3 regions of the Xanthomonas cerealis pv. cerealis genome follow, and region 3 is predicted to be linked to each of the others. Evidence: predicted binding sites of a transcription regulator. Region 3 holds the regulator's gene; each other region holds the start of a gene.
The links. The regulator HrcA, encoded in region 3, represses chaperone genes, less so after heat shock. The targets are predictions, from matches to a motif close to TTNGCACTCNNNNNNNNNGAGTGCNAA.
Positions count from the first base shown of each region.

Region 1: the regulator HrcA is predicted to act here: its motif matches at 4,666-4,692, upstream of rpoH (RNA polymerase sigma factor RpoH).
Region 2: the regulator HrcA is predicted to act here: its motif matches at 6,664-6,690, upstream of E4A48_RS15240 (co-chaperone GroES).

Region 1 covers NZ_CP038228.1:4,383,428-4,393,321, reverse strand. The annotation lists gene E4A48_RS19405 (primosomal protein N') at 1-695, shown strand, start outside; gene E4A48_RS19400 (VanW family protein) at 709-1,281, opposite strand; gene E4A48_RS19395 (NAD(P)/FAD-dependent oxidoreductase) at 1,694-2,986, shown strand; gene E4A48_RS19390 (trimeric intracellular cation channel family protein) at 3,042-3,662, shown strand; gene rpoH (RNA polymerase sigma factor RpoH) at 3,777-4,655, opposite strand; gene ung (uracil-DNA glycosylase) at 4,875-5,603, opposite strand; gene E4A48_RS19375 (response regulator) at 5,626-6,468, opposite strand; gene ftsX (permease-like cell division protein FtsX) at 6,476-7,423, opposite strand; gene ftsE (cell division ATP-binding protein FtsE) at 7,420-8,106, opposite strand; gene rhlB (ATP-dependent RNA helicase RhlB) at 8,177-9,894, opposite strand, start outside.
Region 2 covers NZ_CP038228.1:3,433,936-3,443,829, forward strand. The annotation lists gene E4A48_RS15215 (translocation/assembly module TamB domain-containing protein) at 1-525, opposite strand, end outside; gene E4A48_RS15220 (acetyl-CoA hydrolase/transferase family protein) at 651-2,171, shown strand; gene E4A48_RS15225 (GIY-YIG nuclease family protein) at 2,412-2,696, opposite strand; gene E4A48_RS20625 (hypothetical protein) at 2,811-2,969, opposite strand; gene E4A48_RS15230 (3-deoxy-7-phosphoheptulonate synthase) at 3,009-4,082, opposite strand; gene groL (chaperonin GroEL) at 4,540-6,189, opposite strand; gene E4A48_RS15240 (co-chaperone GroES) at 6,326-6,613, opposite strand; partial or broken gene E4A48_RS15245 (endonuclease) at 6,804-6,989, shown strand; gene cutA (divalent-cation tolerance protein CutA) at 7,295-7,627, shown strand; gene E4A48_RS15255 (protein-disulfide reductase DsbD family protein) at 7,632-9,894, shown strand, end outside.
Region 3 covers NZ_CP038228.1:1,253,519-1,263,412, forward strand. The annotation lists gene E4A48_RS05580 (outer membrane protein assembly factor BamE) at 1-240, opposite strand, end outside; gene fur (ferric iron uptake transcriptional regulator) at 344-766, shown strand; gene recN (DNA repair protein RecN) at 1,136-2,806, opposite strand; gene hrcA (heat-inducible transcriptional repressor HrcA) at 2,919-3,977, shown strand; gene grpE (nucleotide exchange factor GrpE) at 4,169-4,690, shown strand; gene dnaK (molecular chaperone DnaK) at 4,840-6,756, shown strand; gene dnaJ (molecular chaperone DnaJ) at 6,928-8,055, shown strand; gene pdxY (pyridoxal kinase) at 8,103-9,011, shown strand; gene E4A48_RS05620 (prephenate dehydrogenase) at 9,008-9,894, shown strand, end outside.

The sequences.
Region 1 (9,894 bases), 1.5 Mb from region 3:
TGCTGCAGGCCTTCCCCGACGTCCCCGTGCTGCGCATCGATCGCGGCACCACCCAGCGCCGCGACGCGCTGGAGACGCAGCTGGCCACGCTCGGCACGCAGCCCGGCATCCTGGTCGGAACGCAGATCCTGGCCAAGGGCCACGACCTGCCGCAGCTGACCCGGGTGGTGGTGGTGGGCATCGACGAAGGGCTGTTCTCGGCAGATTTCCGCGCCAGCGAGAAACTGGCGCAGCAGCTGATCCAGGTCGCCGGCCGCGCCGGCCGCGCCGCGCGCCCGGGCGAGGTGTGGCTGCAGACCCACCATCCCGGCCATGCGCTGCTGGAGACCCTGGTGCACGGCGGCTACCACGCCTTCGCCGAGGCCGAACTGGCGCAGCGCGAAGCGGCCGGCTTCCCGCCGTTCGCGTACCTGGCACTGCTGCGCGCCGAGGCCAAGCAGGTCGAACACGCCAACGCCTTCCTCAGCGCGGTGCGCGCGCTGCTGCCGGAGCAGGCCGAGGTGCAGCGCTTCGGGCCGATGCCGGCGCCGATGCCGCGCCGCGCCGGTTTCCAGCGTACCCAGCTGCTGCTGTCGGCGCCGACGCGACGCGCGCTGCATGCGGTGCTGGACGCGGCCGTGCCGGCGATCTATGCGCTGCCGCAGGCGCGTCGGGTGCGCTGGTCGCTGGATGTGGATCCGCAGGATCTGTACTGAGCCGGGCGCGTTCTCAGCACGGCGCGGGCAGCGCTTCCAGGAGCTGAGAGCGCAACGCGACCGCATCGCCAGCGTTGCAGCCTTGCCGCCTGCAGCACGGCAAGGCTGGTCCGGCGCAGCGCCAGCACCCGATCGCCCGGCTGCATGCGGCGCTGGCGGTCGTCGGCGAATTCCGGCCAGTCCTCTTCCACCAGCCAGGTGCGGCGGATCCCGTGTGTGCGCGCCGGCGCAGATCGACGTAGTGCCAGAACACCACCGCGTCGCGGTCGCGCTCGGCCAGCGAACCGGCGATCACATGCGTATGCCGATGCCGCTCGTCGATATGCAGGCCCTGGCGCAGCGCCGCATCGTAAATCGCATTGGACAGCTGGCACAGGCCGCCGCCGATCGACGGCACCAGGCAGCCTTCGCACAGTTCGCGCCCGGCGGCGAACCCACGCCGGCGCGTGGCCCGGCCCAATTGCCGCCAGAAACTGAAGGCGGCGCCAACCGGCACTTCGACCCAGTGCAGCGCCCGCGCGCCACCCGCAGGTTGTGGATCTTGCCGGCGACCAGCAGCGGCGACGTTTCCTCCGACTCGGGCCATAACGCGGTGACCGATTCGGACACCGCCGCAGCGGCGATCGCCAGTCCCGCATCGCGGCGATGCCGGCGCGGTCCGCCGCGCAGATCGCGCAGCGCGCGGCGCAGTCGCAGCACGCGGGTCTTCAGCGCGAACAGCAGGCCCCCCATGCGCGACGGCGTCGCCGCGGCGGGCCAAACAAGAAGCCACTCCGTCGCTGTCGCTCGTATTCCCATGCGCACACCGCATCCCTGCCTGCGCCTGCCATCGCGCTACTATAGGCGCATGCCGTTCCAGCCCCCAGTTCCTGCACGGCGCCGCGAGCGCTGCCTGCATCGCGGCGTTGCGCTGCACCGCGCGGATGCAGCGTCCGCGGCCGTCGCCAGCATTCCGACAGCCGCTTGCGCCTCGTCTTTGCCTGCCCCTGGAGTCCTGCATGGCTAACCCGCCCGTGCCGCGCCTGATCGTGGTCGGCGGTGGTTTCGCCGGACTGTGGGCCACGCGTGCGCTGGCCAAGGCGCCGCTGCGCATCACCCTGATCGACCGCCGCAACCACCACCTGTTTCAGCCGCTGCTGTACCAGGTCGCCACCGCCGGCTTGTCGTCGCCGGACATCGCCGCGCCGCTGCGCCAGATCCTGCGCAAGCAGGACAACGTAGCAGTGCGCCTGGGCGAAGTGGTGCGCCTGGACAAGCAGGCGCGGCAGGTGCACCTGGCCGGCGGCGAGACGCTGGACTACGACTACCTGCTGGTCGCCACCGGCGCCACTCATGCCTACTTCGGCCATGACGAGTGGGCCAAGCACGCGCCCGGCCTGAAGACCCTGGACGACGCACTGCACCTGCGCCGCCACCTGTTGCTGGCATTCGAACGCGCCGAAGCCGAGAGCGACCCCGCCGCGCGCGCGGCCTGGCTCAGCTTCGCCATCGTCGGCGGCGGCCCGACCGGGGTGGAACTGGCCGGCACCCTGGCCGAAATCGCGCGGCATACGCTCAAGCACGAATTCCGCCGCATCGATCCTGCCGAGGCCAGGGTGCGGCTGATCGAAGCCGGCCCGCGCGTGCTCGCCTCGTTCCCGGAACGGCTGTCGGCAAAGGCGCAGAAACAACTGGAAAAGCTCGGCGTGGACGTGCTGACCGGCGTGCCGGTGGCCGACATCGACGCCAACGGCTACCGCCTGGGTAGCACCTTCGTGCCCGCGCGCACCGTGGTCTGGGCCGCCGGCGTGGCCGCCTCGCCGCTGGCGCGGACCCTGGACGTGCCGCTGGACCGCAGCGGCCGGGTGCAGGTGCAGCCGGATCTGAGCATCCCCGGGCATCCGGAAGTCTTCGTCGCCGGCGACCTGGCCGCCCTGCAGCAGGGCGACGGCAAGCCGGTGCCCGGGGTGGCACCGGCCGCCAAACAGATGGGCCGGCACGTCGCCGGGAACCTGGCCAAGCGGCTGCGCGGCGAAGCCGGCGACGCGCCGTTCCGCTATGCCGACTACGGCAACCTGGCCACCATCGGGCGCATGGCCGCGATCGTGCACCTGGGCCGGCTGCAGCTGTCCGGCCTGCTGGCCTGGTGGTTCTGGCTGGCCGCGCACGTGTTCTTCCTGATCGGCTTCCGCAACCGCCTGGTAGTGCTGCTCAACTGGGCCTGGGCGTATTGGAGCTACCAGCGCGCGGCGCGCATCATCCTCGGCGACGACGCGCGCGCGGCCGCACCGGAGCCGCCAGCGGCCGCGTGACACCCTGCGGCTGGGCTGCGATCCTGGCCGCCCTTTGCCGCTGCGTAGTGCCGTCTTGGCGACCTTCCTGTTCCTGCTCGACCTGCTCGGCACCTTCGTGTTCGCGATCAGCGGCGCCACCGTCGGCGTGCGCCACCGCCTGGACCTGTTCGGCGTGCTGGTGCTGTCGTGCGCGGCCGCGGTCTCCGGCGGCATCGCCCGCGACGTGCTGATCGGTGCCACCCCGCCGGCCGCGCTCGGCGATGCGCGCTACCTCGGCGTTGCCTGCCTGGCCGGGCTGCTGACCTTCTACAGCCACAACACGGTCGAGCGCCTGCGCAACCCGGTGCAACTCTTCGACGCGCTCGGTCTAGCGCTGTTCGCGGTGTACGGCACCAGCAAGGCGCTGGCGTTCGGCCTGGGTCCGCTCAGCGCGACCCTGCTCGGCATGCTCAGCGGCATCGGCGGCGGCATCGTCCGCGATCTGCTGGTGGTACGCACGCCGGTGGTGCTGCAGGCCGAGCTGTACGCGGTGGCGGCCTTGCTCGGCGGCGGCGTGGTCGCCGCGGCGCATGCGTTGCACCTGCCGCAGCCATGGGGCCTGGCGATCGGCGCCACGCTGTGCTTCGGCCTGCGCTTCATGGCGATCCGCTACGGCTGGCATCTGCCGGTGGCGCGGCCGCCGCCGGAGCCGTGACCGTCAACGCGCGGGTCCGCACCGCGGCTCCGCATGCATTGGCGCAACGAAAAAGGCCCGGAAAACCGGGCCTTCTTGCTTGGCGGATCGATCGTCCGCAACTGGGCGCAACCCTCACGCCACGAACAACGCCTTCATCTTCTTCAGCGCGTTGGCTTCGATCTGGCGGATGCGCTCGGCGGACACGCCGTACTCGTCGGCCAGCTCCTGCAGCGTGATCTTGCTGTCGGCATCCAGCCAGCGGCGCTTGATGATGTCGCGCGAACGCGCATCCAGCTCGGCCAGGCCTTCGCGCAGCAGCTGCAGCTGGTTGTCTTCGCTGTCGGCACGCTCGTAGACCTGGGAAGGATCTTCCTCGGCGGCCGTCAGGTAGGCAGCCGGCGACGGCGGCGCGTGGTCGTCGTCGTCGTCGGACGGCGCATCGAAGCCAATGTCGCGACCGGACAGGCGCGACTCCATCTCCAGCACCTCGCGCTCGGACACATTGAGGTCCTTGGCGACCGCGGTCACTTCCGCCGCGTTCATCCAGCCCAGGCGGGTCTTGGACTTGCGCAGATTGAAGAACAGCTTGCGCTGCGCCTTGGTCGTGGCGACCTTGACGATGCGCCAATTCTTCAGGATGTACTCGTGCATTTCGGCACGGATCCAGTGCACCGCGAAGCTGACCAAGCGCACGCCCATTTCCGGGTCGAAGCGCTTGACCGCCTTCATCAGGCCGATGTTGCCTTCCTGGATCAGGTCGCCCAGCGGCAAGCCGTAGCCGTTGTAACCGCGGGCCACGTGGACCACGAAGCGCAGATGCGAATGGACCAGCTCGCGCGCCGCATCCAGGTCTTCCTGGTCGCGATAACGCACCGCCAGCGCGCGCTCCTCTTCGGAGGTCAGCACCGGGATCTGGTGCACGGCGCCGATATAGGCATCCAGCGAACCGAGCGGACTGGGGATCGGAAGATTGTTGGCCACCAGCGCGGTGGCAGGGATGGTCTGGCTCATAGGGCTCATCTTAGCAGTCAACTAACTAGACTGCTGGGTACAGTAAAAAGTTCCTGCGTTCTATTCATGCAACATTCGCCCCAGAGAATGGACTGTGACAGAAGCCACTGGAACACTGAGGAAAGCAGGCGTAACCGGTTACGAGCACCAAAACTAGCACCAGTCCTGCGAAATTTGCGTAGACGCGACGCACCTTGGACGCCGCCGTCGAATCACGGTTCAGCCGCCGCCCGCGGCCGCATCCAGCGCCGCGCGCGGCGGCAGGCTCCAGTCGATCGGCGCGGCGCCGCAGCGGCGCAGGTAGTCGTTGGCCGCCGAGAAGTGCTTGCAGCCCAGAAAGCCGCGGTGCGCCGACAACGGCGAGGGATGCGGCGCCTTCAGCACGCGGTGGCGGCGGGTGTCGATGACCTTGCCCTTGGCCTGGGCGTAGCTGCCCCACAGCAGGAACACCAGGCCTTCGCGCTCGCGGTTCAAGGTTTCCACCACATGATCGGTGAAGCCTTCCCAGCCCTTGCCCTGATGCGCACCGGCGCGGCCTTCCTCGACCGTCAGCACCGCATTGAGCAGCAGCACGCCGCGCTGCGCCCACGGCAGCAGGCAACCGTGATCGGGACGGCGGATGCCCAGGTCGTCCTCGATCTCCTTGTAGATGTTCAGCAGCGACGGCGGCACCGGCACCCCGGGCAGCACCGAGAAGCACAGCCCGTGCGCCTGGCCGTAGCCGTGGTACGGATCCTGACCGAGAATCACCACCTCGACCTGCGCGAACGGGGTCGCGTCGAACGCGGCGAAGATCTGCCGCCCGGGCGGGAAGATGCGTGCGCCGGCGGCCTTGCGCTGGCGCAGGAACGCGGCCAGTTCGCGCATCTCCGGGCGCAGCAGCCAGTCGCCGATCTGCGCCTTCCACGAGGGTTCCAGTTGTATCCGGGTGTCGTCTTCGTTGCTCATGCAGGTTCGGCAGATCGATCGGTCACAGGATCACGGCAGTGTCGTTGAGCTTGGCCAGGCGCAGCTGGAACAGCACCTTGGTGACCAGCAGGCGCTCCTCGATCGGCTTTTGCACCAGATCGTTGGCGCCGGCGCGCAGCAGCTCGGACTGGTTGTGCGGATTGCTGTCACCGGTCATCACCAGCACCGGCATGCGCCGCTTGCCGTAGGCAAAGTCGATGCGGATGCGCTGCACCACGTCGCGGCCATTGAGTTCGCCCTTCAGGGTGACATCGGTCAGCACCAGGTCGATGCGGCGGGTGGTGCGGCCCAGCGATTCGGCGGTCAGCAGCGCGAACGCGTCCTCGGCGGTCAGCACGTGCACCACGCGCAGTTCCTGGCGCTCAAGCATGCGCTTGGTCGCCTCGGCCACCACGCGGCTGTCCTCGACGTAGAGGATGGTAGCGCCGGCCACCGGCTGCGGCTGCACGTAGCCGCGGATGAAGGTCGCCAGCGCCTCGTGGCCCAGCGCCTTGTCGAAATAGTCGGTGACGTATTCGGTGAAGCGGCGTTCGACCAGGTGCTGCTGCGCGTCGCCGGAAACCACGATCACCGGCACGTAGGCCTGGCCGGCGGCCTCGCGCACGCTGCGTGCCAGGGCCAAGCCGTCGCCGTCGGGCAGCGCCAGCGAGGTGGTGACCAGGTTCACCGGGCCGGCCTGCAGCGCCCCGCGCGCCTCGGCGATGCTGGCGCAGCCGACCACTTCCACGTCCGGCAGTTCGCGGTGCAGCACGTCGGCGATCAGCTTGCGCACCAGCTTGGAGCCGTCCACGACCATCACCCGCGGGGCGTCGCTGATCAGGTGCTTGAGCTCGTGCCGGGACATGTGCGCCTCAGGTATCGGTGGGACGCGTCTGGCGCAGGAAGTGGCCGGTCACCAGCCAGGCGCCGAGCCAGCCCAGCAACAGGGTGCCGAGCAACACGAACCCCGAGTGCAAGGCGTCCAGCCCGAGCAGCGCGAAATGGCTGCCGTAGCTGTCGGCCAGTTCCGCCAGCGGCGGCCCCAGCGCCAGCCCGGACGCGGCGATCAGGCCCAGCGCCAGCACCCCGGCGCCGAAGCCGTACCAGGCGCCCAGGTACAGGAACGGGCGGCGGATGAAACCGTCGCTGGCACCGAGCAACTGCAGCACGCCGATTTCCTCGCGCCGCGACTGGATGTCCAGGCGCACGGTGTTGCCGACCACCAAGGCCGCGCCGGCGCCGAGCAGCACCGACAGCACCTGCACCAGGCGCTCGCCGAAGCGCAGCCAGCCGTCCAGGCGCTTGCGCCACAGCGCGTCGTGCTGGACCAGGTCGGCCTGCGGCAGCGCGCTCAGCGCCGCCGCCAGCTGCGCGTCGTCGGCCGCGGCCGGGGTAACGATCAGCAGGGTCGGCAGCGGGTTGTCGTCGAGCGCGTCCAGCGCATCGCCGAGCCCGGCGCTGTCGCGCAGTTCGGCCATGCCCTGTTCGGGCGTGCGCAGCGCCACCGCGGCGACGTCGGGGCGGCCGCGTAAGGTCGCGGCCAGCGCATTGGCCGCGGCGGCATCGACCCCGGTCTTCAGGAACACATTGATGTCGCGCGACTGCTGCACGTTGCCGGCGAACTGCTTGAGGTTGTCCAGCGCGATCGACAGCCCCAACGGTAGCGCCAAAGCCAGCGCCATCACTGCCATCGTCAGCAGCGTCGCCCACGGCTTGCGCATGGCCCGGCCGAGGCTGTAGACGATGCTGTGCAAGTGGTGGTCCCACCACACGCCCAGGCGCGAGGGCGCGGCGCCGCCGCCGGCATTGCGTGTACTCATTCGGCCAGGTCCTGTGGAGAGATGTCGTCGGCCAGGCGGCCGTGGTCCAGGATCAGCACGCGCTTGCGCATCTGCTTGAGCAGCGCCAGGTCGTGGCTGACCACCAGCACGCTGGTGCCGCGCGCCGGCAATTCGGCGAACAGCTGCATGATCTCGGCGGCCAGGGTCGGGTCGAGGTTGCCGGTGGGTTCGTCGGCGACCAGCAAGCGCGGCTCGGCGACCATCGCCCGGGCGATGCCCACGCGTTGCTGCTCGCCGGCCGACAGCTGCGACGGCAGCGCCTTCTCGCGATGGCCCAGGGCCATCCGCTCCAGCATCGAGCGCACGCGCTTGCCGATCTCGGCGCGGCGGGTGCCGCGCAGGATCAGCGGCAGCGCCACGTTCTCGGCGATGCTGCGGTCCATCAGCAGGCGGTGGTCCTGGTACACGACGCCGACCTCGCGCCGGTGCAGCGGCACGCGCCGCCCGCGCACCTTCAGCAGGTTGCGCTCGCCGAACAGCACCGCCCCGCGCGACGGACGCTCGCTGAGATGGATCAATTTGAGCAAGGTGCTCTTGCCCGCCCCGGAATGGCCGGTGACGAACAGCATCTCGCCCTCCTCCACCTGGAAGCTGACATCCACCAGGGCCTCGTGGCCACCGGCGTACTGTTTGCTGACATTGTCGAACCGCAGAACGCTCATCCGGCGATTATGCCGGAGCGGCCCGGGTTTTCGTCCACCGTGCGCGCGCCACGAACGGTGGAGCGCCGGTTCAGGAGCTGGAAACCAGCGAACGCAGCTTGCGGCCGAGGCGGGTCAGGAACGAATCGTTCGCTGCGGCGGCCGGCGCGGCGCCACGCTCGCCCTGGCGCGCGGCCTTGACCTGCACCGGCTTGGTCGGCGCGTCGCTGCTCGCGACGGCGGCAGCGCCCTCGGCGCCTTCGGCACCTTCCAGCGGACGGCCGCCGCGGCGACGCCGGCGCTTGCGCGGCGGGCGCTCGGCGTCCGTCGCAGGCGCGCCTTCGGCGGCCGCGCGGGCCGGCTTGGGCATGGGCGCCGCGGCCGCTGGCGCGGCTTCGGTGGCGAACGCCGCGGGCGCGGCGGCGACAGCTCCGGTCGCTACCCCGGCATCGGCTTCGGCCGGACGCGGGGTGCGCGGGCGCCGCGGCTTACCGTCGGCAGCACGCGCTTCGCGGCGGCCGCCGGCACCGCCGCCCGGGCCGCTACGGCCAGCGCCGGGCTTGCCGCGGCTGCCGCCGCCGCCGCGACGCTGTTCGTCGGCCTCGCGCTGCGCACGCGCCTCGCGGAAGATGTCGCCGATGCTTTCGTCGGCATCCGCATCGACCTCGACCGCTTCGCCTTCGACCACCGCACGCGGGGTGCGCGGCAGCGCAACCAGCAGTTCGGCGGTGACCGGCTCGACCGGGATCTTCTGCTCGATGTAGGCCTCGATGTCCGGCAGGCTCATCGCATAGCGCTCGCAGGCGAAGCTGATCGCGTCGCCTTCCTCGCCCAGCCGCGCGGTGCGGCCGATGCGGTGCACGTAATCCTCGGCGTCGAACGGCAGGTCGTAGTTGTAGACGTACTTGACGCCATCGATGTGCAGGCCGCGCGCGGCCACGTCGGTGGCGACCAGGATCTCCAGCTGACCCTTCTGGAAGCGGTTGAGCAGGGTCTCGCGCTTCTTCTGCGGCACGTCGCCGGACAGCACGCCGACCCGGTAGCCATTGCGCTCCAGCGAACGCGCCACGCGTTCGACGAAGGCCTTGGTGTTGACGAACACCATGGTGCGCGCGCCCTCGCTGCGCGACAGCAGGCCCAGCAGCAGGGTCAGCTTCTCCTCGTCGGAGGGGAAGTAGATGCGCTGGCGCACGCGCGCGGCGGTGATGCTCTCGGTCTCGACCACGAGCTTTTCCGGCTCGTTCATGTGTTCGTAGGCCAGTTCCAGCACGCGGTGGCTGAGCGTGGCCGAGAACAGCAGGGTCTGCCGGGTGCCGCGCTCGGGCATGCGCCGCAGCAGGAAGCGGATGTCCTTGATGAAGCCCAGGTCGAACATGCGATCGGCTTCATCGAGCACGCAGATCTCGCATGCGTGCAGCGACACCACTTTGTGTTGCTTGACGTAGTCGATCAGCCGGCCCGGGGTGGCGATGATCACGTCCACGCCCTGCTGCAGCAGTTCGCGCTGCTTGTCGTAGTCCACGCCGCCGTAGACCAGCGCGAAGCGCAGGCCCAGGTCGGCGCCGAACTTGACCGCGTCCTTGTGGATCTGGATCGCCAGTTCGCGGGTCGGAGCCAGGATCAACGCGCGCGGATCCTCGGGCTTGCGGTCGGCCAACGCCGGGCGGCTGAGCAGGCGGTTCATCACCGTCACCAGGAACGCCAGGGTCTTGCCGGTACCGGTCTGGGCCTGGCCGGCCACGTCGCGGCCCGGCAGGGCCACCGGCAGGGTCAGCGCCTGGATCGGCGTGCAGCGGGTGAAACCAGCGC
Region 2 (9,894 bases), 2.2 Mb from region 3:
CACCGTGCCGTGGCCCTTGCCTTCGATCGCCAGGTCGCCGATGCGCGCGCGGCGCAGCGTGCCGCTGTGAATCGCGTCGAAGCGCAGGGTCCAACCCTGGTCGCTCTGCGGTGGCGGCGGAATGGCGTCGGCGACGCGGTCGATCTCGCCGATCACGTTCACCGCCTCCATCCATGGCAGGCGCACTTCGCGGTGCAACAGCGGCAACAGCGCGATGCGCGCGCTGGCGCGATCGGCGCGCACGCTCCACACGGTGCGCTGCACGTGGCCGCGTATGCGCAGGTCCCACGCCGTGACGAAGCCCGGCAGCACGGTCAGCGCAGGCCCGGTGTGCATGCGGAATTTTTCCGGCGTGCGGTTGGTCGCCAGGTCGAACAGCGGCGTGTTGAGAAACACGTTGCCCAGCAGCAGGTACAGCAGATAGGCGATCAGCAGCCCGCGCAGCAGCAAACGCAACGCACGCGGCCAGCGCCGGTAGCGGTCAAGGGCGGCGTTCGGCGAGAGGCGGGCGAAGGGCGGCACCATGGCACTATCGCCGCGCCGCGGCCTGGGCCGCGTGAACGCCTTGCCGCTACTGCAGCAGTGGCGCACACCCGCGCCCGGCGCGATCCGCGATAATCGTGGTTTCCCCTTCCCGCCACGGTCGCCGCATGTCCGCCGAACGCATCCTTCACCCGCGCCTGCGCGAGCGCATCGTCAGCGCCGAAGCCGCCGCCGCACTGATCCAACCGGGCGAGACGGTGGCGATGAGCGGCTTCACCGGTTCCGGTTATCCCAAGGCGGTGCCGATCGCGCTTGCGCAGCGGATCGAGGCCGCACACCTGCAAGGCCAGGCGTTCAAGATCCAGCTGATGACCGGTGCCTCCACCGCGCCGGAACTGGACGGGGCGCTGGCCAAGGCCGAGGGCATCGCCCTGCGCATGCCGTTCCAGACCGACCCGGACGCGCGCCAGCGGATCAATGCCGGCACCCTGGACTACATCGACATCCACCTCAGCCATGTCGCCCAGCACGTGTGGTTCGGCTTCTACGGCGAGATCGACACCGCGGTGGTGGAAGTGGCCGGCATCCGCGAGGACGGCAGCCTGATTCCGTCCACCTCGATCGGCAACAACAAGACCTGGCTGGACCTGGCCAGGAAGGTGATCGTCGAGGTCAACGACTGGCAACCGGCCGGCATCGACGGCATGCACGACGTGTACTACGGCACCGCGCTGCCGCCGCAGCGCAAGCCGATCCCGCTGCTGCACGCCGACGACCGCATCGGCGAGCCGTCGTTGCGCTGCGATCCGGACAAGATCGTGGCGGTGGTGCGTACCCATGGCCCGGACCGCAACAGCCCGTTCACCCCGGCCGACGCGAGCAGCGAGCGCATCGCCGCGCACCTGATCGCCTTCCTCCAGCACGAAGTGAGCAAGGGCCGGTTGCCGGCCAACCTGCTGCCGTTGCAGTCGGGCGTGGGCAACATCCCCAACGCGGTGCTGGCCGGCCTGGCCAGCAGCGGCTTTCGCGACCTGAGCGCCTTCACCGAGGTGATCCAGGACGGCATGCTCGACCTGCTGCGCAGCGGCGTGCTGAAAGTGGCCTCGTGCACGGGGTTTGCGTTGAGTCCTGAGGCGAACGAGGAGTTCAAGCGCAACATCGATTTCTATCGCCAGCGCATCATCCTGCGCACGCAGGAGATTTCCAATCATCCGGAACTGGTGCGGCGGCTGGGCTGCATTGCGATGAACGGCATGATCGAGGCCGACCTGTACGGCAACGTCAATTCCACCCACGTGATGGGCAGCCGCATCATGAACGGCATCGGCGGTTCCGGCGACTTCGCGCGCAACAGTTTCCTGTCGATCTTCCTCAGCCCGAGCACTGCAAAGCACGGCAGCATCTCGGCGATCGTGCCGATGGTCAGCCACGTGGACCACACCGAGCACGACGTCTCCATCATCGTCACCGAACACGGCTTGGCCGACCTGCGCGGGCTGCCGCCGCGGCACCGCGCGCGGCAGCTGATCGACCACTGCGTGGACCCGAGCTACCGCGTGCAGCTGGAAGACTATTTCGACCGCGCGCTGCACGACAGCTACGGCAAGCACACCCCGCACCTGCTGCCCGAGGCGCTGTCCTGGCACCAACGCTGGCTGGACACCGGAAGCATGCACGCGGCGGGTTGACCCATCCAGCGCGCTGCGCAGCGCCAGCACCGCGGCTCCCGCGCTTTTTTGTAGGCTTCAGCCGCGACAAACGAAGTCACGCAGTCGCCGCGACCGGAACGCGGGGACTGAAGTCCCTCCCACAGTGCACCCGGCACGCTGGCCGCGAGACCTTTGTGGGAGCGACTTCAGTCGCGACGAGCGGAGCCGCGATGCTGACAGGCTTCGGACGCGGTCGGCGCCAAAGCCTACACCGTCCCACTATGCATCGATGGACGAGGACACCAGGTCAGGCTCGCTCAGAAACGCCAGCTTGCGCGCACGCGGCAATTGCTTGAGCGCCCATTCGGCGCGCGAGGCGGCGGCACGGTCCGGGTAGGCGCGGCTGGCCAGCAGCCGCAGCGGCGGGTTGGCACGGGTGTACTTGGCACCGGCGCCACGAAGATGCGCCTGATAGCGCGCCTCGAGGTCGAGGGTGATGCCCGCGTAGTAGCTGCCGTTGCGGCATTCGAGCAGGTACAGGAACCAGGGCGGGGCGTCGGCCATGCACGCATTATCGGCCGGCGCGTGATTTGCGCCAGCTTGTGCCGCGCCACAGCGCTTTGCGCCCGGAAAACCGATACGGCGGCGCCGCCGCGCTAAAACGTCGCGCAACCGGCTTTAACGCAACCCGAACACCTTGCCGGTCGCTGCCACACGCCGGCACACCGCCGCCACGGCACGGGCGCATAACTTGACCACCGGCCGAATGCCGTCGATGAAGAAGCTCTCTCCCTTTGGATTCGACGGCACGGCCGGGTCTTTTTGGGCGACACGCAACGAGCACTCGGCTCGCTGCGCATCAGCGCTCGGCCACGCTCAGGCCGCTTGCGACAACCGCACCTGGCGCCGCGCACGTACCGCCTGCGCCAGACGCTCCAGCACCTGCACCGAGCTGTCCCAATCGATGCAGCCGTCGGTGATGCTCTGCCCGTAGACCAGTGGCTGGCCGTCGAGCAGTTCCTGGCGGCCGCCGAGCAGATGGCTCTCCACCATCGCGCCGACGATGCGGGTCTGTCCGGCTTCCAGCTGCGTGGCGATGTCCTCGATCACCTTCGGCTGGTTGTCCGGATTCTTGCCGCTGTTGGCGTGGCTGGCATCGACCATCAGCCGTGCCGGCAACCCGGCCTTCTCCAGCACCTGGCCGGCGGCGGCGACGCTGGCCGCGTCGTAGTTGGGCAGCTTGCCGCCGCGCAGAATCACGTGGCAGTCGGGATTGCCGGTGGTGGTGGCGACCGCGGTCTGGCCGTCCTTGGTCACCGCCAGGAAATGGTGCGGATGCGAGGCCGCGCCAACCGCATCCACCGCGATCTTGACGTCGCCGCTGGTGCCGTTCTTGAAGCCGACCGGGCACGACAGGCCCGAGGCCAGTTCGCGGTGCACCTGGCTTTCGGTGGTGCGCGCGCCGATCGCGCCCCAGGCCACCAGATCGGCAATGTACTGCGGCGAGATGATGTCGAGGAATTCCACGCCGGCCGGCAGGCCGAGGCGGTTGATGTCGCGCAGCAGGCCGCGCGCCAGGCGCAGGCCCTTGTTGATGTCGAAGCTGCCGTCGAGATTGGGATCGTTGATCAGGCCCTTCCAGCCGATCGTGGTGCGCGGCTTCTCGAAGTACACCCGCATCACGATCTCCAGCGCATCGCCGTAGCTGTCGCGCAACGGGCGCAGGCGCTGCGCGTAGTCCATCGCCGCCACCGGATCGTGGATCGAGCACGGGCCGATCACCACCGCCAGGCGGTCGTCGCGGCCGTGCAGGATGTCGTGCAGCGCCGCGCGCGAGGCAGCGACGGTCTGCGAGGCCTGTTCGTCGCAGGGCAGCAGCGACAACAGCTGGGCGGGCGGGGTCAGCGGTTCGATCTTGCGGATGCGCAGATCGTCGGTATGCGGGGCCATGGGGAATCTCTCGGTCGGGTTCTGGGTGGGGGCCAGGTCCGGCGGCATGAAAAAAGCCGCCAGGTTCGCTGGCGGCTTTCGGGGATGCGGCTGAAGTTTCCTTCAGGGTGAACGCACTCCTTCCTCCGCCAGCGGCATCGGAAAACCGTAGTACCAAAAATAAAAGCTGCGGTTGGCGTTCATGGGTTGCATTGATAGCACAGGATTTTTGCGAGTGCCACAGTTGCTGATGCAACTGTGGCTGCGGGACTCGGGACTCGGGACTCGGGACTCGCAAGGCAGGTTAGCGCGCGCAGGTCGGCTCTCGGCTCTTCCGGGTCCCGAGTCCCGACTCAAAAGCCACCTCGCGCCCGATCGCGTCGTGTGCGTGCCGCCACACAAACGCAAAAAAAAGCCCCGCATCGCTGCGGGGCTCCTTTTTCACTGCGGACTGCAGGTCGGCTTGCGCCGGCGTGGATCAGAAATCCATACCGCCCATGCCACCCATGCCGCCGCCCATACCACCGCCACCGCCGGCCGGCTCGTCCTTCTTCGGCGCGTCGGCCACCATCGCTTCGGTGGTGATCATCAGGCCGGCGATCGACGCGGCGTTCTGCAGCGCCGAACGGGTCACCTTGGTCGGATCCAGGATGCCGAACGCGACCATGTCGCCGAACTCGCCGTTGGCGGCGTTGTAGCCGAAGTTGCCGGTGCCTTCCTTGACCCGGTTCAGGATCACCGACGGCTCTTCACCGGCGTTGGTGACGATCTCGCGCAGCGGCGCTTCCATCGCGCGCAGCGCGATCTGGATGCCGTGGGTCTGATCTTCGTTGGCGCCCTTCAGATCGCCGATCGCGGTCAGCGCGCGCACCAGGGCCACACCGCCGCCCGGGACCACGCCTTCTTCCACGGCCGCACGGGTCGCGTGCAGGGCGTCTTCGACGCGCGCCTTCTTTTCCTTCATCTCGATCTCGGTCGAAGCACCGACCTTGATCACTGCCACGCCACCGGCCAGCTTGGCCACGCGCTCCTGCAGCTTCTCGCGGTCGTAGTCCGAAGAGGTCTCTTCGATCTGCGCCTTGATCTGCTTGATGCGCGACTCGATCGCCGAGCTGTCGCCAGCGCCGTCGATGATGGTGGTGTTCTCCTTGGAGACCTGCACCTTCTTGGCGCGGCCCAGGTCCTTGATGGTCGCCTTCTCCAGCGCCAGGCCCACTTCCTCGGAGATCACGGTGCCGCCGGTCAGGGTGGCCATGTCTTCCAGCATCGCCTTGCGACGATCGCCGAAGCCCGGCGCCTTGACCGCCACGACCTTGACGATGCCGCGGATGGTGTTGACCACCAGGGTCGCCAGCGCTTCGCCTTCGACTTCCTCAGCCACGATCAGCAGCGGCTTGCCCGACTTGGCCACGCCTTCCAGCACCGGCAGCAGGTCGCGCACGTTGGAGATCTTCTTGTCGTGCAGCAGGATGTACGGGTCGTCCAGGTCGGCCGACTGGCTCTGCTGGTTGTTGATGAAGTACGGCGACAGGTAGCCGCGGTCGAACTGCATGCCCTCGACCACGTCCAGCTCGTTGTCCAGGCCCGAGCCTTCTTCAACGGTGATGACGCCTTCCTTGCCGACCTTCTTCATCGCGTCGGCGATGATTTGACCGATCGACTCGTCGGAATTGGCCGAGATGGTGCCGACCTGGGCGATCGCCTTGTCGTCGGCGGTGGGCTTGCTGATCTTCTTCAGCTCGACCACGGCGGCCTTGACGGCCTGGTCGATGCCGCGCTTGAGGTCCATCGGGTTCATACCGGCGGCGACCGCCTTGGAACCTTCGCGGATCAGCGCCTGCGCCAGCACGGTGGCGGTGGTGGTGCCGTCGCCGGCGTTGTCGGAGGTCTTGGAGGCGACTTCCTTCACCATCTGCGCGCCCATGTTCTCGAACTTGTCGGCCAGTTCGATTTCCTTGGCGACGGAGACGCCGTCCTTGGTGATGGTCGGCGCGCCGAAGCTCTTCTCGAGCACGACGTTGCGGCCCTTCGGGCCCAGGGTGGCCTTGACGGCATTGGCGAGAATGTTGACGCCGCGCACCATGCGCGAACGAGCGTCTTCACCGAAACGGATATCTTTGGCAGCCATGTGTGTAACTCCGGAATTCGTGATTGGGGATTAGGGATTGGCCAAGAGCGGGATTCGGCGGAGATCCGGGATCGCGCCGCGGCTAGCGCAGCGCGAATCCCGAACCCCCACTCCCGATCCCGCGATCGGCGGCGTTTTAGCCGACGATCGCGAGGATGTCGTCTTCGCGCAGCACCTTGTACTCGACGCCTTCGGCCTTGTAGCTGGAACCGGCGTACTGACCGTAGATGACCTTGTCGCCGACCTTGACCGCCGGGGCGCGGACGCTGCCGTTGTCCAGCGGCTTGCCGCTGCCGATGGCGACGATCTCGCCCTTGGTGGACTTTTCCTTGGCCGAATCCGGGATCACGATGCCGCCGGCGGAAATTTCGTCGGCTTCGATCGGCTTAACTACGACGCGGTCGTGAAGCGGCTTGATGCTCATTGAGAGAGACCCTCTTAAGTGATTGATTGGTCTAGGAAAGGCTGGCGATGTTAGCACTCGCATGTGACGACTGCCAGCAACGCTCGCGAAAAAACCCGGTACGCCGGGATGCGCAAGATGTGGTGCTGGCCGGCGCGCTTTCAAGGGCTGGCGACAAAAAATTTCGTTTCCGCCGCAGGCCCGGCAGCGGATGCGCCTGCTGTCGACACCGCTCGCGTGGAGCCAGCAGAATCCGCCGGACGCCGCCGAGCGCGCCCGCAACGAAGTGGTGAACAGCTTCCAGGGCAACCGCAACCCGTTCATCGACCACCCGCAGTGGGCGACCTCCTCGCTGTTCACCTCGGCCAAGCCGGCGAGCTGCCAGCGGCTCAACTGAGGCGAATCTCCGGCGCGCCGACTGCGGCGCGCAGGGCGCCGCAGGCACCGCGGGTGGCCCGGGTCCATCCGCAGGCGCTCGCGCCGCGTTGAAGGCTCGGCGGCGGATGGCCGCCGGGCCGCTGCTACCGTGCGCAGCCCCCAGGCCGCAGGGAATTTCCCGCTGCGGATCGGTTCGCCGTCGCACAGCCCGGCACCAGCCTCCGGCCATCGCGCACCGACCTGCAACCAGCCACCCGCAGACCTGTACTCACGTCCGAACCAGGCCCGGCAAAGCCCTGCCGGCGTCCCTATACTGTCGGCCGCATGTCTTCGCCCCCACTCCGTTTGCTGTTCAGCACCTGCCCCGATCCGGCCAGCGCCGCGCGGATCGCCCAGGTCTTGGTCGAAGAACGGTTGGCCGCCTGCGTCAGCCGCCTGCCCGGCGTGCACGCCACCTATCGCTGGCAGGACGCCGTGGAGCAGGCCGAGGAAGTGCTGCTGCTCATCAAGACCGCCGCCGACCGCATCCCCGCGCTGCAACAGCGGCTGAGCGAACTGCACCCCTACGACGTTCCCGAACTGATCGAGGTCGAGGTGGCCGGCGGCCTGCCCGCCTACCTGCAGTGGGTGTACGCCGAAACCCGTGAGGAACCGTAAGCCGATGACCGTGTTGCACCGTATCGCCGCCCTGTGCCTGCTGGCCCTGGCCGCCTTCCCCGCCCTGGCGGTCGAGGAAAAGGATCTGCTGCCGGTCGATCAGGCCTTCGTGCTCACCGCGCAGGCGCCCGAGCGCGGCCGCATCGAACTGCACTGGAAGATCGCCGACGGCTACTACCTGTACCGGCACCGGATCGCGGTGCGCGTGCTGAGCAGCTTCAAGCCCAACCCGACCCTGCAACTGCCGGCCGGGCACAAGAAGACCGACCCGTACTTCGGCGAGGTGGAAACCTATCGCGGCGAGTTGAACGCGGTGCAGAGCGGCGTCGCCGATCCCGCCACGACCAGCGTGCAGGTGGAGGTGCGCTACCAGGGCTGCGCCGACGCCGGCGTGTGCTATCCGCCGCAGAAGCGCGTGCTCAAGGTGGCGCTGCCGGCGGCCGAGGCCGGCGCGGCGGCGGCCGCTGGCTCGCCGCTGCCGGGCAGCGCGCCAGGCGCGGCCGGCCCCGCCGCCAAGCCGTTGTTCGGCGGCGGTGCCGGTGCGGTGCAAGGCCTGCCGCTACCGTCGGACCAGGCGTTCGGCTTCGAGGCCATCGTCGGCGACGGCAACACCCTGCTGCTGCGCTTCACCCCGGCGCCGGGCTACTACCTGTATCGCGACCGCACCGCGCTGGCACTGGAAGGCGCGGCGGGCATCCGCACCGGCCTGCCGCGCTGGCCGCAGGGCCGCTCGCACCAGGACGAGCACTTCGGCAACGTGGTGGTGTATTTCGACCAGACCGAGGTCAGCGTGCCGCTGCAGCGCCAGCGCGCCGATGCCGCCGAAGCGACCCTGGTCGCCACCTTCCAGGGCTGCCAGACCGAAGGCATCTGCTATCCGCCGATGACCCGGCGGGTGAAGCTGTCGCTGCCCAAGGGCAAGCTCAGCCCCGCCGACCAGGCCGAGGTGGCACCGTTGCTGGTCACCCCGCTGAACAGCAGCCAGGCCGATGCCAACGTCGCGGCGGCTGACACGGCGGCACCGGTGACCGCGCGCGATGGGGCGAGTGCGCCCGATGCCTCGGCGCACAACGCCGCGCGCAGCACCGCGCCGGTGGCGGAACCGCAAAGCCTGTTGTGGATGCTGCTGCTGGCGCTGGGCGGCGGCCTGGTGCTGAACCTGCTGCCGTGCGTGCTGCCGATCCTGTCGCTGAAGGTGCTGGGCGTGGCGCAGAGCGGCGAGAGCCGCAGCCGCGCGCGCAGCCATGCGCTGTGGTACACGCTGGGCGTGCTGGTGTCCTTCGCCGTGGTCGGCGGCATCGCCGTCGCCGCGCGCCTGCTGTGGGGCTTCCAGCTGCAGCGCCCGGGCTTCGTCGCAGTACTGGTGTACCTGATGTTCGTGGTCGGCTTGAGCCTATCGGGCGTGTTCACCCTCAGCGCCAATCTTGGCGGGCTGGGCCAGTCGCTGTCCTCGCGCAGCGGCCCGGTCGGCGACTTCTTCACCGGCGTGCTGGCTTGCGTGGTATCCAGCGCCTGCATCGGCCCGTTCATGGGCCCGGCACTGGGATATGCGCTGACCGCGCCGCCGGCGATGGCGATGCTGGTGTTCCTGACCCTGGGCCTGGGCCTGGCGCTGCCGTTCCTGCTGATCGGCTTCGTGCCGTCGCTGGCCAGGCGCCTGCCCAAGCCCGGCGCGTGGATGGAAACGCTCAAGCAGGTGCTGGCGTTCCCGATGTACCTGACCGCGATCTGGCTGCTGTGGGTGCTGGGCAAGCAGCGCGGGGTGGACGCGGTGGCGTTGCTGCTGGTCGGCGCCACCCTGTTGGCGCTGGGCCTGTGGTGGTTCGAGCGCGCACGCTGGCGCGGCCACAAGACGGGCATGCGCCTGGCCAGCGTATTGCTGCTGCTGGCACTGGTGCCGGCCTGGGGCGTGACGCGGCTGGCGCCGCCCGGCGCCACAGTGGAGCGCAACACGGTGGCGTATTCGCCGCAGATGCTTGACCGGCTGCGTACCGACAACCGCGTGGTGTTCGTCAACATGACCGCCGACTGGTGCGTGACCTGCAAGGCCAACGAGCGCAACGTGTTCAGCAGCGACGCCTTCCGCGACACGCTCAAGCGCGTGGATGCGGTGTACATGAAGGGCGACTGGACCAACGAGGACGAGCGCATCAGCGCCTTCCTCGCCGAACACAAGGCGGTGGGGGTGCCGCTGTACGTGGTCTACGGCCCGGGCGCGCCGCCGACCGTGCTGCCGCCGGTACTGAGCCAGGCGGTGGTCGAGGACG
Region 3 (9,894 bases):
GGTCCTGCCCAGTCGGTCGAGGCGCTCAGTCGAGGTGTAGTCCCAGCGCTGGGCATGGAACGGATCGGGGATCGACGGGGTGCCGAGCAGCGCGTTGACCTGCTGCTTGCTCTGCCCGACCTTGAGCTGATCGACGGCCGCCTGCTTGATCAGGTTGCCTTGGTAGATAGGCTGCTTGTAGATGATCCCGCAGCCAGCGGTGGACAGGGCAACAGCGGCGACCAGCAAGAGATTGCGCATCGGGGACAGTACTGAGGGAAATCGGGTCGATGATACACTCCCGCCGACCGCCGCGACCCACCCCGAGGCAGCTGGCGCTAAACCAGCTATGAACGGAGCCACCATGGAATCCCACGATCTGCGCAAAGTCGGCCTGAAGGTCACGCATCCCCGGATGCGCATCCTGGAGCTGCTCGAGCAGAAGTCGGCGCGTCACCACATGACTGCAGAAGAGATCTACCGCCAACTGCTTGACCATGGCGACGAGATCGGCCTGGCCACGGTGTACCGCGTCCTTACCCAGTTCGAGGCGGCCGGGCTGGTGCTCAAGCACAATTTCGAAGGCGGCCAGGCGGTGTACGAGCTGGACCGCGGCGGCCACCACGACCACATGGTGGACGTGGATACCGGCAACGTCATCGAGTTCGAGAGCGCCGAGATCGAGGAACTGCAGCGCAAGATCGCCGCCGAGCATGGCTACGAGCTGGAAGAGCACTCGCTGGTGCTGTACGTGCGCAGCAAGCGCCCGAGCGCCAAGAAGGGCTGAGCAGACTGGCATGGCGGCGGCATCGGCTTGATGGGTGCTGCGCTATGGGCAGTGGCGCTTGTCGCCGGTTGCCTGAGCTAGAGAAAGTTTCCGGATGGCCTCGGGTCATCGCTACGGTGCTGTTCACAGCCATCGCGTTCACCGTTTCGTGCGTCGCGACTGAAGTCGCTCCCACAAGGGGCGCTCACAGGGCTTGCGGCGAGCCGGTCGGGTGCACTGTAGGAGGGGCTTTCAGCCCCGACCCGACCGATCCGAAGGCTGCAGGTTTCTCCTGCGCTCGTCATCGACGATGGCGCCAAGCCAAGCCGCTCCTGCAACGGCGCAGCAGCACCTCCGCGACGCCGGGTCCTGGGTGCTGTTGGCGGCGTCTCAGCCAGCGGCGCTCTGCAGCAGCCGCTTGGCCGCGGCGCGGGCTTCCTTGCTGACCTCGACCCCGCCCAGCATCCGCGCCAGTTCTTCCTCGCGCTGGCGCGGCGCCAGCAGTTCGACCGAGCTCTGGGTCATGCCCTCGACCGGCGCCTTGCTGACCCGGTAATGGGCGTGGCCCTGGGCAGCGACCTGCGGCAGGTGGGTCACGCACAGCACTTGGCGCTGCGCGCCGAGCGCGCGCAGCTTCTTGCCGACGATGTCGGCGACCGCGCCGCCGATGCCCGAATCCACTTCGTCGAACACCATCGTCGGCACCGCGTCCAGGCCCAGTGCGGCGACCTCGATCGCCAGCGAGATGCGCGACAGCTCGCCGCCGGAGGCGACCTTGCGCAGCGCCCGCGGCGGCTGCCCGGCGTTGGCGGCGACCAGGAACTCGACGCGCTCGGCGCCGGCCGGGTCGGGGCGCTCGGCCTCGTGCGGCTCGAGCTGGATTTCGAAGCGCCCGCCGCCCATGCCCAGTTCGCCGATCAATGCCGTGGTGTCGCGCGACAGCGCCTGTGCGCCGCGCTGGCGGGTGCCGCTGAGCGTGGCGGCGGCGTCGCGCCAGGCCTGGGTGGCGCGGGCGATTTCCGCATCCAGCACGTCCAGCCGTTCGCCGGCCCCGCGCAGACCCTCGACCTCAGCCAGCAGCGCGTCGCGGTGCTCGCCCAGCGTGTCCGGGGTGACACGGTGTTTGCGCGCCAGGTCGTGCAGCCGGCCCAGCTTGCGTTCCATCTCCTCGAACTGCGCCGGATCGGCGTCGAGGTCGTCGCGCACCCGGTCGAGCAGCGCCAGCGCCTCTTCCAACTGGATCGTAGCGCTGTCGATCAGCGCTTCGACCTCGGCCAGGCGCGGTTCGTATTCGCCGACCTTGCCGAGTTCGTGGCGGGTCTGCTGCAGCAGAGCCAGCACCGCCGGCGCCTCGTCGCCATTGAGCCGCTGCGCGGCGCCCTCGCAGGCGCCGATCAGCGCCGCGGCGTGGGCCTGGCGGCGATGGTTGGCGTCCAGCGCGGCGATCGCCGCCGGGGCCAGGTCCTCGCGCTGCAGCTCGGCCAGCTGGTGTTCGAGAAAGCCGATGCGGTCGGACACGTCGCCCTGCGCCAGCAGCGTTTCGCGCTCGCCCAGCAGTGCCTGCCAGCGGGCGGCGGCGGCGCGCACCGCGGCGCGTTCGGCTTCGTTGCGGGCGTAGGCGTCGAGCAGGCCGAGCTGGCTGCCGCGCGAGAGCAGCGCCTGATGTTCGTGCTGGCCGTGGATTTCGACCAGGTGGCCGGCCAGTTCGGCCAGCTGCGACAGGGTCACCGGACGGCCATTGATCCAGGCGCGCGAGCCGCCGTCGGCGCGGATCACCCGGCGCAGCTGGCATTGTTCGTCGTCGTCGAGTTCGTTTTCGCGCAGCCAGGCGCGCGCCGGGGCGGCCTCGGGCACGGCGAATTCGGCCGACAGCTCGGCGCGGTCGGCGCCGTGGCGGACCACGCCGCTGTCGGCGCGCAGCCCGGACAGGAAGCCGAGCGCGTCCACCATCAGCGACTTGCCAGCGCCGGTTTCGCCCGACACCACGGTCATGCCAGGGCCCAGTTCCAGTTCGGTCCCGCGCACGACCGCGAAATCCTTGATCGAGAGATGTGTGAGCATGGGGGTCGCAATCCAGGGCCGCGCAACGCTATCACGCGCGGGTAAGTGGGCCAATCACTTGCCAAGCCGGCATGCAGCCATTATCTAGTGTCCAGTCTCACGGATTGATTGCATGCGCGCCTCCCCGGTCCACTCCTCGCTCGACCCACGTGCCCGGCAGCTGTTGCGCACGCTGATCTCGCGCTACATCCGCGACGGCGAGCCGGTCGGCTCGCAGACCCTGGCCCGCCATGCCGGGCTGGACCTGAGCCCGGCGACGATCCGCAACATCCTGGCCGACCTGGAGGACGCCGGCCTGCTCAGCTCGCCGCACACCTCGGCCGGGCGCATTCCCACCGCCACCGGCTACCGGGTGTTCGTCGACAGCCTGGTGCAGATGCGTCCGCCGGGGGAGGGCGAGGTGGCGCGGCTGCGCGCGGAGATGAGCAACGCCGCAGGCACCCAGGCACTGCTCGGCAGCGCCTCGGAGCTGCTGTCGGCGATGACCCACTTCGTCGGCGTGGTCAGCGCGCCCAAGCGCGAGCAGTTCGCGTTCCGGCATATCGACTTCGTGCCGCTGGACGCGCGCCGGGTGCTGGCGATCCTGGTGTTCGCCGACAACGAGGTGCAGAACCGGGTCATCGAACCGCGCAAGGCCTACGAGCCGGCCGAGCTGGAACGGGTGGCCAATTATCTGAACGCGCATTTCGCCGGGCGCGCGCTGGCCGACATCCGCGCCAGCCTGGTGCGCGACCTGCGCCATGCGCGCGACGAGATGGAGCTGCTGCTGGCACACAGCGTGGAGCTGGCCGAGCAGGCGCTGGCTCCGGCCGGCGACGACATGGTGCTGGCCGGGCAGACCAAGCTGATGGGGGTGCAGGACCTGTCGGACCTGGAGCGGCTGCGCGAGCTGTTCGAGATCTTCGCCAGCAAGCGCGAGATCCTGCAACTGCTGGAGCGCACCATCCGCGCGCCGGGGGTGCGCATCTTCATCGGCGAGGAAACCGGGGTGGTGCCCCTGGAGAGCGTGTCGCTGGTCACCGCGCCGTACATGGCCGGCGGCCAGGTGCTGGGCGTGCTGGGCGTGATCGGCCCCAAGCGCATGGACTACGACCGGGTGATCCCGCTGGTGCAGACCGCCGCCGAAGTGCTGGGCGCGGCCCTGGACCCGACCCCACCGAGCGAACGCTGACCGCCAAGCGCCCGCACAGGGCCAGCGCCAGTCCCTGCTTTCCGCCAGCCAGCCAAGCCCCAGGCCGCGTGTCCCCCTCCAGGGTCCCCGGTCCCGAGTCCCGAACACGCAACACAGCATCTTGAATCCGCCGCACACGCCCACATAGGTGGTGCGGTAGGGCGGGTGTATCTCCCGCCAGGGAACCGGAAATGAACCAAGATCACCCTGAATTCGATTCTGAACACCTCTCCGAGGCACAGCAGCCGGCCTCCGATCCGCTACAGGCGGAGATCGAGACGCTGCGCAGCGAGCTGGCGCTGGTCAAGGCCGACACGCTGCGCGAGCGCGCCGACCTGGAAAACCAGCGCAAGCGCATCGCCCGCGACGTCGAACAGGCGCGCAAGTTCGCCAACGAACGCCTGCTCGGCGACCTGCTGCCGGTGTTCGACAGCCTGGACGCCGGCCTGAGCGCCGCCGGCAGCGAGCCCAGCCCGCTGCGCGATGGCCTGGAGCTGACCTACAAGCAGCTGCTCAAGGTCGCCGCCGACAACGGCCTGACCCTGCTCGACCCGACCGGGCAGCCGTTCAACCCGGAGCACCACCAGGCGATCAGCCAGGCCGAGGCCGACGGCATCGCTCCGGGCCACGTGGTGCAGGTGTTCCAGAAGGGCTACCTGCTCAACGAACGCCTGCTGCGGCCGGCGCTCGTGGTGGTCGCCAAGCACGATTGACGCGCGCCGCCGGTGCGCGGCGCCTGAATCGGGCGCGGCCGCGGCGCAACGCTAATTTGCGGTGATGGCTTGAATGACCTGCGGCCATCCCTATATCCGAACCAGACCCCGGCAGCGGCCGGACACCAGAAATTTTCAGGAGTCATCCAATGGGCAAGATCATCGGTATCGACCTGGGCACGACCAACTCGTGCGTGGCGATCATGGACGGCGGCAAGGCCCGCGTCATCGAAAATTCCGAGGGTGACCGCACCACGCCCTCGATCGTGGCATACACCAAGGACGGCGAAGTGCTGGTGGGCGCCTCGGCCAAGCGCCAGGCGGTCACCAATCCGAAGAACACCTTCTACGCGGTGAAGCGCCTGATCGGCCGCAAGTTCACCGACGCCGAAGTGCAGAAGGACATCGGCCTGGTGCCGTACGGCATCGTCCAGCACGACAACGGCGACGCCTGGGTGGCCACCGCCGACGGCCGCAAGCTGGCCTCGCAGGAAATCTCCGCGCAGGTGCTGGAGAAGATGAAGAAGACCGCCGAGGCGTTCCTGGGCGAGACCGTCACCGAGGCGGTCATCACCGTGCCGGCGTACTTCAACGACAGCCAGCGCCAGGCGACCAAGGACGCCGGCCGCATCGCCGGCCTGGACGTCAAGCGCATCATCAACGAGCCAACCGCCGCGGCGCTGGCCTACGGCCTGGACAAGGGCAAGGGCGGCGACCGCAAGATCGCGGTGTACGACCTGGGCGGCGGCACCTTCGACGTTTCGATCATCGAGATCGCCAACGTCGACGGCGAGAAGCAGTTCGAAGTGCTGGCCACCAACGGCGACACCTTCCTGGGCGGCGAAGACTTCGACAAGCGCGTCATCGACTATCTGGTCGAGGAATTCAACAAGGATCAGGGCATCGACCTGCGCAAGGATCCGCTGGCGCTGCAGCGCCTGAAGGATGCGGCCGAGCGAGCCAAGATCGAGCTGTCGTCCTCGCAGCAGACCGAAGTCAACCTGCCGTACGTCACCGCCGACGCGTCGGGCCCGAAGCACCTCAACATCAAGCTGACCCGGGCCAAGCTCGAGGCGCTGGTCGAGGATCTGGTCAAGCGCACCATCGAGCCGTGCCGCACCGCGCTCAACGACGCCGGCCTGCGCGCCAGCGACGTGACCGAGGTGATCCTGGTCGGTGGCCAGACCCGCATGCCCAAGGTGCAGCAGGCGGTGTCGGAGTTCTTCGGCAAGGAACCGCGCAAGGACGTCAACCCCGATGAGGCCGTGGCGCTGGGTGCGGCGATCCAGGGCGGCGTGCTGGCCGGCGACGTCAAAGACGTGCTGCTGCTCGACGTGACTCCGTTGAGCCTGGGCATCGAGACCCTGGGCGGCGTGTTCACCAAGATCATCGAGAAGAACACCACGATCCCGACCAAGGCTTCGCAGACCTTCTCCACCGCCGAGGACAACCAGTCCGCGGTCACCGTGCACGTGCTGCAAGGCGAGCGTGAGCAGGCCCGCTACAACAAGTCGCTGGCCAAGTTCGACCTGTCCGGGATCGAGCCGGCGCCGCGCGGCCTGCCGCAGGTGGAGGTGTCCTTCGACATCGACGCCAACGGCATCCTGCACGTGTCGGCCAAGGACAAGAAGACCAACAAGGAACAGAAGGTCGAGATCAAGGCCGGCTCCGGCCTGTCGGACGACGAGATCCAGCGGATGGTCGCCGACGCGGAAGCCAACCGCGAGGAAGACAAGAAGTTCCACGAGCTGGTGCAGGCGCGCAACCAGGCCGACGGCCTGATCCACGCCACCCGCAGCGCGATCACCGAGCACGGCAGCAAGGTCGGCGGCGATGTGATCGGCAAGGTCGAGTCGGCGCTGGCGGACCTGGAAACGGCGATGAAGGGCGACGACAAGGGCCAAATCGAGGCAAAGACCAAGGCGCTGGAAGAAGCGGGCCAGTCGCTGTACGCGGCCGCGGCTGCCGGCGAACAGCAGCCGGGCGCCGCCCCGGGCGGCGCGCAGGCCGCCGGCGACGACGTGGTCGACGCCGAGTTCACCGAGGTCAAGGACGACAAGAAGTAAGACCGGGACTCGGGGCTCGGGACCCGGGACTCGGCAAGGCGACTTGCCGGGTCCCGATGTTTTCCGGTGCCGCCATTTTTTTCCGGTCCTGCCGTTATCGCCTGGAGTAGCTGCTTTGAATCACTTCCCCTTCCTGCCGGGTCCCGAGTCCCGAGTCCCGAGTCCCGATCTATGAGCAAACGCGACTACTACGAAGTGCTGGGCGTGGCCCGTACCGTCAGCGACGACGAGCTCAAGAAGGCCTATCGCCGTTGCGCGATGAAGCACCACCCCGATCGCAACCCGGGCGACCACGCCGCGGAGGCCGCGTTCAAGGAGTGCAAGGAGGCCTACGAGGTCCTGTCCGACGGCAACAAGCGGCGCATGTACGACGCGCACGGCCATGCCGCGTTCGAGCACGGCATGGGCGGCGGTGGCGGTCCTGGCGGCCCGGACATGGGGGACATCTTCGGCGATATCTTCGGCAACATCTTCGGCGGTGCCGGTGGCGGCGGCCGTGCGGCGCGGCGCGGCGCCGACATCGGCTACGTGCTGGAACTGGATCTGGAAGAGGCGGTGGCCGGGACCGAGCGCCGCATCGACATCCCGACCCTGGGCGAATGCGAGCACTGCCACGGCAGCGGTTCGGAAGACGGCAAGGTCGAGACCTGCAGCACCTGCCAGGGCCGCGGCCAGGTGCGGATCCAGCGCGGCATCTTCGCGATGCAGCAGAGCTGCCCGCATTGCGGCGGGCGCGGCCAGATCGTGCAGAACCCGTGCGGCATCTGTCACGGCGCCGGCCGCGTCGAGGAAACCAAGGTGCTGTCGGTGAAGATTCCGCCTGGCGTGGACAACGGCGACCGCATCCGCCTGTCCGGCGAAGGCGAGGCCGGTCCGGCCGGCACCCCACCTGGCGACCTGTACGTGGAGGTGCGGGTGCGCGAGCACGCGATCTTCCAGCGCGACGGCGACGACCTGCACTGCGAAGTGCCTATCCGCATTTCCCAGGCCGCGCTCGGCGACACCGTGCGCGTGGCCACCCTGGGCGGCGAGGCGGAGATCCGAATCCCCGCCGAAACTCAGACCGGCAAGCTGTTCCGGCTACGCGGCAAGGGCGTGCGTTCGGTGCGCAGCCGCAGCGAAGGCGATCTGTATTGCCGCGTGGTGGTCGAAACCCCGGTCAACCTCACCGCCGACCAGCGCAAGCTGCTGGAACAGTTCGAATCCACCTTCAACGGCGAGGACGCGCGCAAGCATTCGCCGAAGTCGGCGACCTTCATCGACGGTGTCAAGGGGTTCTGGGACCGGATGACGTCGTGAGGTGCTTGGGACTCGGGGTCCCGAGTCCCAAGCGTTAAACTGCGGCGATGACGCTATCCGCCGAAAGCCATCTGATCCACGGCCGTCGCCAGCGCCCCGACGGGCCGGTTCCGGTCGATGTCATTTCCGTGCAATCGCAACTGGTCTACGGCCATGCCGGCAACAGCGCGGCGGTGCCGCCGCTGCGTGCGCTGGGCTTGCGCGTGGCCGAGATCCCGACCACCTTGCTGAGCAATGCGCCGTTCTACGCCACGCTGCACGGCAAGGTGCTGCCGGCAGACTGGTTCGCCGAGCTATTGCTCGGCGCCAGCGAGCGTGGCCTGCCGCAGCGCGCACGGATGCTGGTGTCCGGCTATTTCGGCAGCGTCGGCAACGGCACGGCGTTCGCCGATTGGCTCGACACCACGCTGCCGCAGTGCCCGGCGCTGCGCTACTGCCTGGATCCGGTGATCGGCGATACGCATACCGGGCCCTACGTCGAGCCGGGGCTGGAGCGCGTGTTCGCCGAACGCCTGCTGCCGCATGCCTGGCTGGTCACGCCGAATGCGTTCGAACTCGGCCGCCTGACCGGCCTGCCGGCGCTGGCCCAGGACGATGCCATCGCCGCGGCGCGCGTGTTGCTGGCGAGTGGGCCGCAGTGGGTGCTGGCGCACAGCGTCAGCGGCGACGCGGGCCAGCTGGTGACCCTGGCGGTGAGCCGCGCGGCGGTTTACCGCTGGTGTTCGCCGCTGTTGCCGGTGGACGTGGCCGGCACCGGCGACGTGCTGACGGCGTTGCTGGTCGCGTTCCTGTTGCGCGGCGATGCATTCGAGCTGGCGATCGGCCGTGCCATCGCCGGCGTGCATGCGGCGCTGGAAGCAACCTTGGCCAGTGGCTACGAGGAACTGGACGTGCTCGCCGCCGCGCCCGCGGCGCTGGCCACGCCGCTGCGCTTCGCCACCGAGCGTTTGGCGTGAGCCTGCGCCCGGTCGTCGGCATCGTCGGCAGCGTCGGCGCCTATGGCCGCTGGCTGAGCCGGTTCTTCCGCGAGCGCATGCACTTGGAGGTGATCGGCCACGATCCGGCCGATCCGCAGTCGCTGGACCCCGACGTCTTGCTGCAACGCGCGCATGTGCTGATCTTCTCCGCGCCGATTCGGCACACGCCGGCGCTGATCGGCGACTACGTGCGCCGCGCCGCCGGGCGCGAACACGGGCAACTGTGGCTGGACGTGACTTCGGTCAAGCGCGAGCCGGTGGCGGCGATGCTGGCCTCGCAGGCGGAGGTGGCCGGCCTGCATCCGATGACCGCGCCGCCGAAATCGCCGACGCTCAAGGGCCGCGTGCTGGTGGTGTGCGAAGCGCGGTTGTCCCGCTGGAGCGCGTGGCTGCAACAGCTGTGCACGGCGCTGGAAGCCGAATGCGTGCGCAGCACGCCCGACCACCACGACCGGGTGATGGCGTTGGTGCAGGCGATGGTGCACGCCAGCCATCTGGCCCAGGCCGGCGTGCTGCGCGCGCATGCGCCGACGCTGGGATCGCTGGAGGCGCTGATGCCGTATCGCTCGGCCTCGTTCGAACTGGACACCGCAATCATCGCGCGCATCCTGGCCTTGAATCCGGCTATCTATGAAGACATCCAGTTCGGCAACCCGCATGTCGGCGGCGTGCTCGATGGCTTGATCGCGCAACTGGCGCGGCTGCGCGGGCAGGTCGCGTGCGGCGACGATACGGCGCGCGCGCAGTTCCGCGCCGAGTTCCTCGACGCCAACCGCCATGCTCTGGGCGAGGCGGCGATCGCGCACGGCAACTACAGCTACGAACGGGTCGGTTATCTGCTCGCCGATCTGACCGAACAGCT